2 regions of the Micromonospora sp. NPDC047756 genome follow, and region 2 is predicted to be linked to the other one. Evidence: riboswitches for the same ligand, from Rfam matches in the RefSeq annotation. Region 2 holds a riboswitch; the other holds the start of a gene.
The links. A riboswitch is a leader RNA that binds a small molecule or an ion and turns the genes downstream of it on or off. The one in region 2 is predicted to bind cobalamin.

Region 1 (4,679 bases), on a different contig from region 2:
AATCCGGCCACCGCTGCCGTGGCCACCGTTGCCAGGCCGGCCCAGACGACTGCTCCCGGACCGCTCTCGTCCGTCGACCCGGTCGGCGCGGCCGCTGCCGCGGACGGCGGAACGGCGGTCTCGACCGCGACCGTCGGCACCGCCGACGCCTGCCCGGACGACCCGTGTTGCTCGGCGGTGGCCAACAGCGCCGGATCCGGCTGGGTCGACGGCGGGCTCCACCCCTTCGGTGCCGCCGTCGCCGGCCCGTCGTAGCGGAAGGTCAAGGTGCCGCGTACGGGGTCGCCGTCCGAGGCGACCGACAGGTAGCTCACCGAGTACTGGCCCTTGGCCGGCAGGTGCGCGACCGCCACCGTCGCGGGGAACCCGGTCGTGTACTCGCGTGGCTCGAACTGACCGTTGACCAGGAAGTACTCGCGCACCGGCTTGTCCAGCGGCTTCGGCTCCCCGTACGACCAGCCATTGTCGACCCGGATGCCACCCGGCGCGGTGATCGTGAAGAACGCGTTGGCAGCGGCCTTCTCGGTGAAGAACAGCTGCACCGAGGTCAACGGCTCGCGCACGGTCGCGCCACCCGCCGGCGTGGACATCGCGAGGGTCCCGTGAGCTGCGGCGGGCTGAGCGGACGCGAGGAGAGCGACAGCCGAGGCGAGGAGGAGCGCGAGGAGGCCCGAGACCACCCGCCCAGGAATCTGAGGGTGACGACGCATCTGAATATCCTCACTGGGCTGAGACTTTTTACAAGAGGTGACGAACTTTTTCCTCACATGGCTAAAGCCGAACACCTCCCGGGCGGAGGGGCCGTCACCCCTGGCCAGCTATGCTCCCGGTGGCGCTGGTTCGCCCGGTCGTGAGGTGGCTGGGCGTCGTAAGAGGGAACCCGGTGGGAATCCGGGGCTGCCCCGCAGCGGTGAGTGGGAACGACCGCCGTCATCAGCACTGGGCCAGTGGCCTGGGAAGCGACGGCCAGTAGGGGACCGGCGTGCAGCCGGTCGGGCCCGCGAGTCCGAAGACCTGCCAGTGCCGCGTACACAACCGTGTGCGCTGCCGTCGGCCTCGCGGGTGGGCTGAGCGGGTGACGTGTCGCGCTCTCTGCGTGGGCGCGTCCTCGTCAGTGTGCGTCCGTGGTCCGGGGGTGTGGTTTCCCGAGGGACGGACTACCGCTGTGCACGACACCACCACCACCACCGGCCGAGCACCGTCGGCGTCGCACCTGACCCTGTCGCAGATCATGGACCAGCACCACACGAACCTGATGGGTACGGTGCACGGCGGCCGGATCCTCAACCTCATCGACTCGGTGGCCGGGGTGGTCGCCGCCCGCCATTCCGACGGGCCAGCGGTCACGGCCGCGATCGACGAGACCGCGTTCCTGCGGGCGGTGCGGGTCGGCGACGTCGTGCACGTCGACGCGCGGATCACCTGGGCCGGTCGCAGCTCGATGGAGGTGGCGGTCAAGGTGACCGCCGACCGGTGGGACCGGGCGGTCCCGCCCACCGACGTGGCCACCGCCCACCTGGTCATGGTCGCCATCGACGACGATGGCCAGCCGAGGACGGTGCCGCCGCTGCTGACGGAGACCGACGGGGACCGGCGACGGTACCGGGAGGCGGAGATCCGCCGCGAGCACCGGCTGGCGTTGCGGCGGGCGCTGCTCGACGGTGCCGAAGACGACTGACCCGTGCGCGGTGCGCCCGTCGCGGCGCCGGCGCGGTCCGAGGAACCCGCCCCGCCGTCGATCTGGTCAACCCTCTCGACACGAAGATCCAGGCTGGAAAGGCCGCGCACGCGCGTGTCGAGCTGCCTGCGGTGCTCGGCCTGGACCTTGCCGGCGTCGTGGCGGCGGTCGGCGCGGAGGTGACCGACTTCGAGCCGGGGGACGAGGTGTACGGGCTGCGCGACGCTCGACGCGTCGTTCGCAGCGGTACGCACCTACCACGGGCATGTCGTCAGCGCGCTGGGCTGGGGATCGCATTCGCTCGCCCCGCTGTCGTTCCAAGGCGCGACCACGCTGGCGCTTCGAAAAACAAATCGCTATGGTGCTTCTGAATCAGAATCGCCCTCGGAGGTGGCTATGGCTCGCATACCCGCGCTCGAATCACCCTTCACCGCGGACGTCGAGGCCCAACTCGCCGCGATGATGCCGACCAGCATGCCGCCGATCGGCCTGTTCCGAACGTTCGCCAAGAACTTGCCGATGACCATCGCGATGAGCCACTGGGGCCGATACGAACTCGGCCGGCAACTATCCCTCACACTCCGTGAGCGCGAAATCGTCATCCTCCGCACCTGCGCACGCTGCCGCTGCGAGTACGAGTGGGGCGTCCACCTGATGGTTTTCGCCGACCGCGCCGGACTCACCCGGACCGAGATCGCCTCGCTCACCCACGGAATGCCGGACGATCCGTGCTGGGCCACCGGCCGGGAACAAGCGCTGATTCAGGTGGCGGACGCCCTGCACGACGCAGCGGACATCGATGATGAAATCTGGCGATTCGCCCACGAGGTTCTGGACGAGTCGCAGTTGCTGGACCTGTTCCTGCTCTGTGGGTGGTACCACGCGATCAGCTTCGCCGCCCGGGCCGCCCGCGTCGAACTCGAGCCGGGCGCGCCTCGCTTCGCCGACGTCACGCCCTGATGGACCGCCTCCAGGCGACAGCGGTGGACGCCTGCACCCGCGATGGGCAAGGTGGTAGCCCATCACGGTCGTGATCGACGATGCGCGCTCACCGACGACGAACGGCACTCGATCGCATCCACGGCCGGCACCTCCCACACCGCGTTCATCGACACCAGCGCCGCAGACACCCCGTCTTCACCACCGAGGGCGGCCGATGGGCGACAGCGATGGGATCAGTGCCGCGCGCCAGGCGCTTGGCCGTCGCCTCGCGAACCTACGCAAGGCTGCCGGACTCACGCAGCACGGCCCGCTCCTCTCGTGCGTTATGTCCGCAGCTCCATCGCCAGACCAGACCCGCGCCACCGGCTGCACGTTAGGTCGGTGGGCGAGGGCGTCGCCTTTGACGTGCAACCTGGTCGTCGTCTCGGGCGCCTGGCTCGGTCTTGTGATTAGACGTATACGCCTATAGGTTGCCTGGGTGCCTTTGGACGCGTCAAGGAACAGCCTGGTGTTGCCGATCCTCGGACTCCTCGTCGAGCAGTCGGCGCATGGCTACGACATCACGACACGCCTACGCGAGCGATACGGACACCTATCGGTCACCCGCAGCACGGTTACGTCCCTGTTGAAGGCGCTCGAGAAGGCAGGCTTGGTCTCCTCCGGGCGGCCCGAGCGAGTGGGGAATCGGCCGCCGCGTACGGCCTACGAGTTGACTGCCGTAGGTCTCGCCGACTTCCGCCACAAGGTCGAGGCTGGCGTACGCGACACCCCGGCCGCGTCCGTGGACTTCGTCATGGCGGTCGCCTACGTCGGAATTCTTCCGATCGACCAGGCGGCGTGCATCCTGGACGGTCGCGCCGACCGGCTCGACCAAGAATTGGCTGCCCTTTCGGGGCTGCCCGACGGTGACGTACTCGAAGTGCACATGCTCGAAGTCGCCTACTGGCGCACCATCGTCGCCACCGAAGCCACCTGGATCAGGACTCTGGTGCGGCGGATCTGCGCGCGCGAGATCGGCTGGCCAACCCAGAAAGCCCACCAATACGGGAGTGCAGAAGCGTGAAGTTCGGTATCTATCCGGGCGGGCGGGCCGGCACGGTCTGCTCCCACCCACCCGATGTCGCCGCGATCCGCCACCTCGTCGACGACCTCTCGAATGGTCGCCCCTTCGTCATCCGCGAGTACGTGCACTTCCTCGGCGACCCAGCACCGCCGGACGTCGTCACCTCGCTCGGCGCCGAACACGAACTCGCGCACCTCACGATGCCCGACGAGTGGTACGTCGACGGAAACCGTGAGCTGGACCTCGTGGTCAGCTACATCCCCCGGGCCGCCGACCTCTCCGGATGGCTGACCTTCCTCGACACCGTGATCGACCGCTACGGTCACCTGACGCGGTACCTCCAGGTGACGCTTGAGCCGAACTTCCCCATCCCGCTCATCGACGGAAGCGCACCGGGCGTGCTCGAGGCCCTGGTCCTCGGCATCCCGCACGCACGCGCCGCTCTGGACCGGCGGGGTCTCCAGCACGTACGGACCGGCTTTTCCGTCGCCGAACCACCCGAATGGTTGGGCGGCGACGACCAGTTCTGGTCGTACCTTTCCTCGGTCCCGTACCAGGACTTCGCCGCCCACGTCGACTACGTCGGCCTGGGCCTGTACCCCGACGCCTTCTCGCCCGTCGCCCCGCGGGGCAACCCGGGAGACACCGCATCCCTCACCACACACGCCCTGCACCACTTGCGGGGCGGGTTGCTGCCCCGCGCGCACATCCCGCCCAACACTCCCATCCACATCGTGGAGAACGGCACCCCGAGCGGGTCACCGCGCACCGAGCAGGCACAGTGCGACTCGCTGTCGGACATGCTCGGCGTCATCCTCACCGAACAAGAGCGTCTGAACATCACCCACTACGAACTGTTCAGCCTCAGGGACGCCGACAGCAACTCCACGGAACCCACCGGAACACTCGGCATCGTCACCGACACCTACCGACCCAAGCCCGCCCTCGCCGTCTACCGCGACATCGTCCGCACCGCTGGCCCGCTGCCCGTCACCA
Region 2 (4,679 bases):
CACGCCCGCCGGATAGCGCGGGTCTGTCAGACGTACGGCGTCACGCTGCCCCAGGCGGCGTTGGCGTTCGTCCGTCGTCACCCGGCCGTGGTCTCGACCGTTGTCGGCATGCGCGACGACGCCCAGGTGACCGAGACCCTGCGTCGGTCCGGTGTCGACGTCCCGGATCAACTCTGGACGGCGCTGTACGACGAGGGGCTGCTCGACGTCCAGCCGTGAGGGTCGGTCACGACCGGGCCGTCTCGATGCTGGCGTCAGCGTCGTCGGGTAACCCCTGCAACGACTCCTCCACACCGATCAGGTGGTTGGCCATCCGGGTGCGCGCCCGCTCCGGGTCCCGTGCCACGAGGGCCTTCAGAATCGCCACGTGCTCGTCATGGGTGCGCAGGTCCGCGCCCTCCTCGTGCAGACTCCGCCAGAGCCGGCCACGGAGGGTGCGCCCGGCGAAGGCTTCGATCAGACCGACGAGCACCGGATTCTCGGCGTGCACCGCGATGATCCGGTGGAAGGCGATGTCGATCTCCATGATCCGCTCGTGGTCCGGCGGCGACTGGCCGACCAACCGGGCCGCCTCGTCGAGCAGGTCACCCGCCTGGGCCAGGGCCTCGTCGGTGATCCTGGTCGCGGCCAGGCAGGCGGCCTCGCACTCCAGCAGCCGGCGGACGGTGTGGATGTGCCGGGGGTCGCCCTGGCCCTGGAAGTCCACCACGAAATTCATCGGGGCCAGCAGTTGCGGCGCGTCGAGGTTGGTGACGTAGGTGCCGTCGCCCTGCCGGATGTTGACGATCCCCAGGATCGACAGGGCCGACATCCCCTCGCGCAGGGAGCCCCGCGAGACACCGAGCTGCTCGGCGAGGTCCTTCTCGATGGGCAGCCGGTCTCCGGGCCGGAACTGCCCTTCGAGGATCATCCGCTTGATGCCGTTGACCACTTCGTCGGTGCGTGACATGTCCCCCCTAACGGCCGGCGGGGGTGGCCTTCCCACCCGCGATCACGTACGCCGCCTCCGGAGATGACACGGTAGTCGGGTCTGTCGCCGCCCAGTAGTGGCCGTCGGGGAAACGGTAGAGCGCCACCGACTCCGGACGCATCCGGGTGGAGTAGCCGGGCTGGCTGGGCAGGACGTATCCGCTGCCGGAACCGGTGTCGCGGATGATGCAGGGATCGGTGAAGTGCTCGTGCAGGTGGTCGACGAACTCGGTGACCCGGTTGGTGAGGTCCCCCGAGATCGCGACGTAGTCGAGCACCGACACGTGTTGGACCATCTCGCACAGCCCGACACCGCCGGCGTGCGGGCACACCGGGACGTCGAACTTCGCGGCCAGCAGCAGCACGGCGACGATCTCGTTGATGCTGGCCAACCGGCCGGTGTCGAGCTGGCAGAAGTCGATGGCCTCGGCCTGGAAGAGCTGCTTGAACATCACCCGGTTGTGGCAGTGCTCGCCGGTGGCGACGCCGATCGGAGCGACGGCGCGTCGGACGGCAGCGTGGCCCAGGATGTCGTCGGGGCTGGTCGGCTCCTCGATCCACAGTGGCGTGAACCGGGCGAGGGCGGTGACCCAGTCGATGGCCTGACCGACGTCCCACACCTGGTTGGCGTCGATCATGAGGTTGCGATCCGGCCCGAGGATCTCCCGCGCGATGGCGCATCGGCGGATGTCGTCCTCGAGGTTGGCGCCCACCTTGAGCTTGACGTAGCCGTAGCCGGAGTCGACCGCCTCCTGGCACAGTCGGCGCAGCTTGTCGTCGCCGTAGCCGAGCCAGCCCGCCGAGGTGGTGTAGGCGGGGTAGCCGGTCCGGTCGAGCTCGGCGAGGCGGGCGGCCTTCGTGCTCTCCTTGGCCCGCAGGATGGCCAGTGCCTCGTCGCGGGTCAGCGCGTCGGAGAGGTAGCGCAGGTCCGCGATGTCGACGAGTTGCTCGGGGGTCATGTCGACGAGCAGCCGCCACAGCGGTTTGTCGGCGACCCGGGCGACCAGGTCCCATGACGCGTTCAGCACGGCGGCGAGGGACAGGTGGACGACGCCCTTCTCGGGGCCGAGCCACCGCAGTTGCGAGTCGGAGGTGAGCAGGCGGTAGACCGCGCCCATGTCCGCCGCCATCGTTGCCACGTCCTGGCCGACGAGGAGCTGTGCCTGGTGGACTGCCGCCGCCGCGACGATGTCGTTGCCTCGGCCGATGGTGAAGGTCAGGCCGTGTCCCGCGAGTGGCGCGCCCACGCCGTCGACGCCGTCGGTGTGCAGGACGACGTAGGCCGCCGAGTAGTCGCCGTCCTTGTTCATGGCGTCTGACCCGTCAGCGGTCAGGGAGGTGGGGAAGCGGACGTCTTCGACGGTGACGGCAGTGATCTGCGGCATGCGCTCCTCGCCCAGCTAGGCTAAAGATCAGATGATCACTGGGAGTATACGGAGGGCTGCTCCAGCGCGTCAACGTTGTCGATCACCTCTGGCGTGCAGACATATGATGTTTTCCCGCTCCCGCCGATCCGCCTTGACGCCGATCATGCCGGTTGGCAGGCCAACTCGACGCGCGCGGCGGACCCCGGAGATTGGATGTTCCACCTCGCCGCAACGTATCGACGGCGACGTATAGGCGTGGCCTCCAGTGCCACGGCCCCGATACGTCACATCTTTGTCGAATGTCGACACCCGTGCGCGGAGCCCCGTCTCCGGTGCCCGGCGTCGGTCGGCTGCTGCGTGCTCCCGGGGGTTGGTGACGGTGGTCACCGCATCGCCGTCGACACGCCCGAGACCGACATGTGGGGTGTGACAACGGCTGCGTCCCTATATATGGTGTCGAGCGCAGCTGGTTCGGCCGCTCATCCAGTGCGGTCGAGGCAACAGGGAACCCGGTGGAAATCCGGGACTGTCCCGCAGCGGTGAGTGGGAACGACAGCCGTCATGAGCACTGGGCCACCAATTCGGCCTGGGAAGCGACGGCCAGTAGGAGACCGGCGAGCCCGGTCGTGCCCGCGAGTCCGAAGACCTGCCAGCGCGCCGCGTACCCGCACCCGGGTGGGCGGCGGTCCGAGGCCGCGTGGGACGGCTGACGCCACCTGACCCACGCCGCTGCCGGCGTGCGTCCGTCGGTGTCTGTCTCCTCGCGTCCGGGCCACCAGGTCTCGAACTCCGAGGAGCGAGTGGTGACAGTCACCGAGGTAGTCCCGGCCAGCGGCGACGCGACAGTGCGGCGGACGCCGATGCAGGTCCGCAAGCGCGACGGCGGCACCGAACCCGTGGACGTGAACAGAATCGTCCGGGCGGTCGAGCGGTGGGCCGACGACCTGACCGACGTCGACCCGTTGCGGGTGGCTACCCGCACCATCAGCGGCCTCTACGACGGCGCGACCACTGCCGAACTCGACCGGCTGTCCATCCAGACCGCCGCCGAGATGATCGGTGAGGAGCCGCAGTACTCGCGTCTGGCCGCGCGGCTGCTGGCCGGCTACGTCGACAAGGAGGTGCGTCGACAGGGCATCACCTCGTTCAGCGCGGCGATCCGGGTCGGCCACGCCGAGGGCCTGATCGGTGACGACACCGCCGTCTTCGTCGCCGCACACGCCGCGACGCTCGATGACGCCATCGACCCGGACGGCGACCGCCGGTTCGAGTACTTCGGCCTGCGCACGGTGTACGACCGCTATCTGTTGCGCCACCCCACCAGCAGACTGGTGCTGGAAACCCCGCAGTACTGGCTGCTGCGGGTGGCCTGCGGCCTGTCCCGGACGGCGGGCGAGGCGGTCGACTTCTACCGGCTGATGTCCAGCCTGGCCTACCTGCCCAGCTCACCGACCTTGTTCAACTCCGGCACCCGGCACACCCAGATGTCCTCCTGCTACCTGGTCGACTCCCCGCTCGACGAGCTGGACTCGATCTACGCCCGGTACGCCCAGGTCGCCAACCTGTCCAAGTTCGCCGGGGGCATCGGCATCGCGTACTCCCGGGTCCGCTCCCGGGGCGCGCTGATCCGGGGCACGAACGGGCAGTCCAACGGGATCGTGCCGTGGCTGCGCACGCTGGACGCGAGCGTCGCCGCGGTCAACCAGGGTGGCCGACGCAAGGGCGCTGCCTGCGTCTACCTGGAGCCGTGGCACCCGGACATCGAGGAGTTCCTGCAACTGCGGGACAACACCGGCGAGGACGCCCGCCGCACCCACAACCTGAACCTGGCCAACTGGGTGCCGGACGAGTTCATGCGTCGGGTCGAGGCCGACGAGCCGTGGTCGCTGTTCGACCCGCACGAGGTGCCCGAGCTGCCCGACCTGTGGGGGGAGCGGTTCGACGCCGCGTACCGGCAGGCCGAGGCGCAGGGCCGCTACGTGCGGCAGGTCCCGGCGCGGGAGCTGTACGGGAAGATGATGCGGACCCTCGCCCAGACCGGCAACGGGTGGATGACCTTCAAGGACGCGTCGAACCGGCTCTGCAACCAGACCGCCGAGCCGGGCAACGTCGTGCACCTGTCGAATCTCTGCACCGAGATCGTCGAGGTGTCCAGTGACGCCGAGACCGCCGTGTGCAACCTCGGCTCGGTGAACCTCGCCGCCCACCTCAGCGCCGACGGCATCGACTGGGAGCGGCTGCGCGCGACGGTGCGGACCGCGGTGACCTTCCTCGACCGGGTCATCGACATCAACTACTACCCGACCGCGCAGGCGGCGGCGAGCAACCCCCGCTGGCGGCCCG

Region 1: linked by a shared signal. The riboswitch ahead of ACZ6NZ_RS07625 (acyl-CoA thioesterase) and the one ahead of ACZ6NZ_RS24555 (ribonucleoside-diphosphate reductase subunit alpha) in region 2 are both predicted to bind cobalamin.

What each region holds. Positions count from the first base shown of each region.
Region 1 is NZ_JBVJGQ010000002.1:561,473-566,151, forward strand. It holds gene ACZ6NZ_RS07620 (copper resistance CopC family protein) at 1-710, opposite strand, end outside; cobalamin riboswitch at 820-1,036, shown strand; gene ACZ6NZ_RS07625 (acyl-CoA thioesterase) at 1,232-1,678, shown strand; gene ACZ6NZ_RS07630 (alcohol dehydrogenase catalytic domain-containing protein) at 1,741-2,049, shown strand; gene ACZ6NZ_RS07635 (carboxymuconolactone decarboxylase family protein) at 2,075-2,638, shown strand; partial or broken gene ACZ6NZ_RS07640 (helix-turn-helix domain-containing protein) at 2,835-2,974, shown strand; gene ACZ6NZ_RS07645 (PadR family transcriptional regulator) at 3,129-3,683, shown strand; gene ACZ6NZ_RS07650 (hypothetical protein) at 3,680-4,679, shown strand, end outside.
Region 2 is NZ_JBVJGQ010000007.1:305,786-310,464, forward strand. It holds gene ACZ6NZ_RS24540 (aldo/keto reductase) at 1-219, shown strand, start outside; gene ACZ6NZ_RS24545 (FadR/GntR family transcriptional regulator) at 227-949, opposite strand; gene ACZ6NZ_RS24550 (enolase C-terminal domain-like protein) at 957-2,354, opposite strand; cobalamin riboswitch at 2,787-3,004, shown strand; gene ACZ6NZ_RS24555 (ribonucleoside-diphosphate reductase subunit alpha) at 3,197-4,679, shown strand, end outside.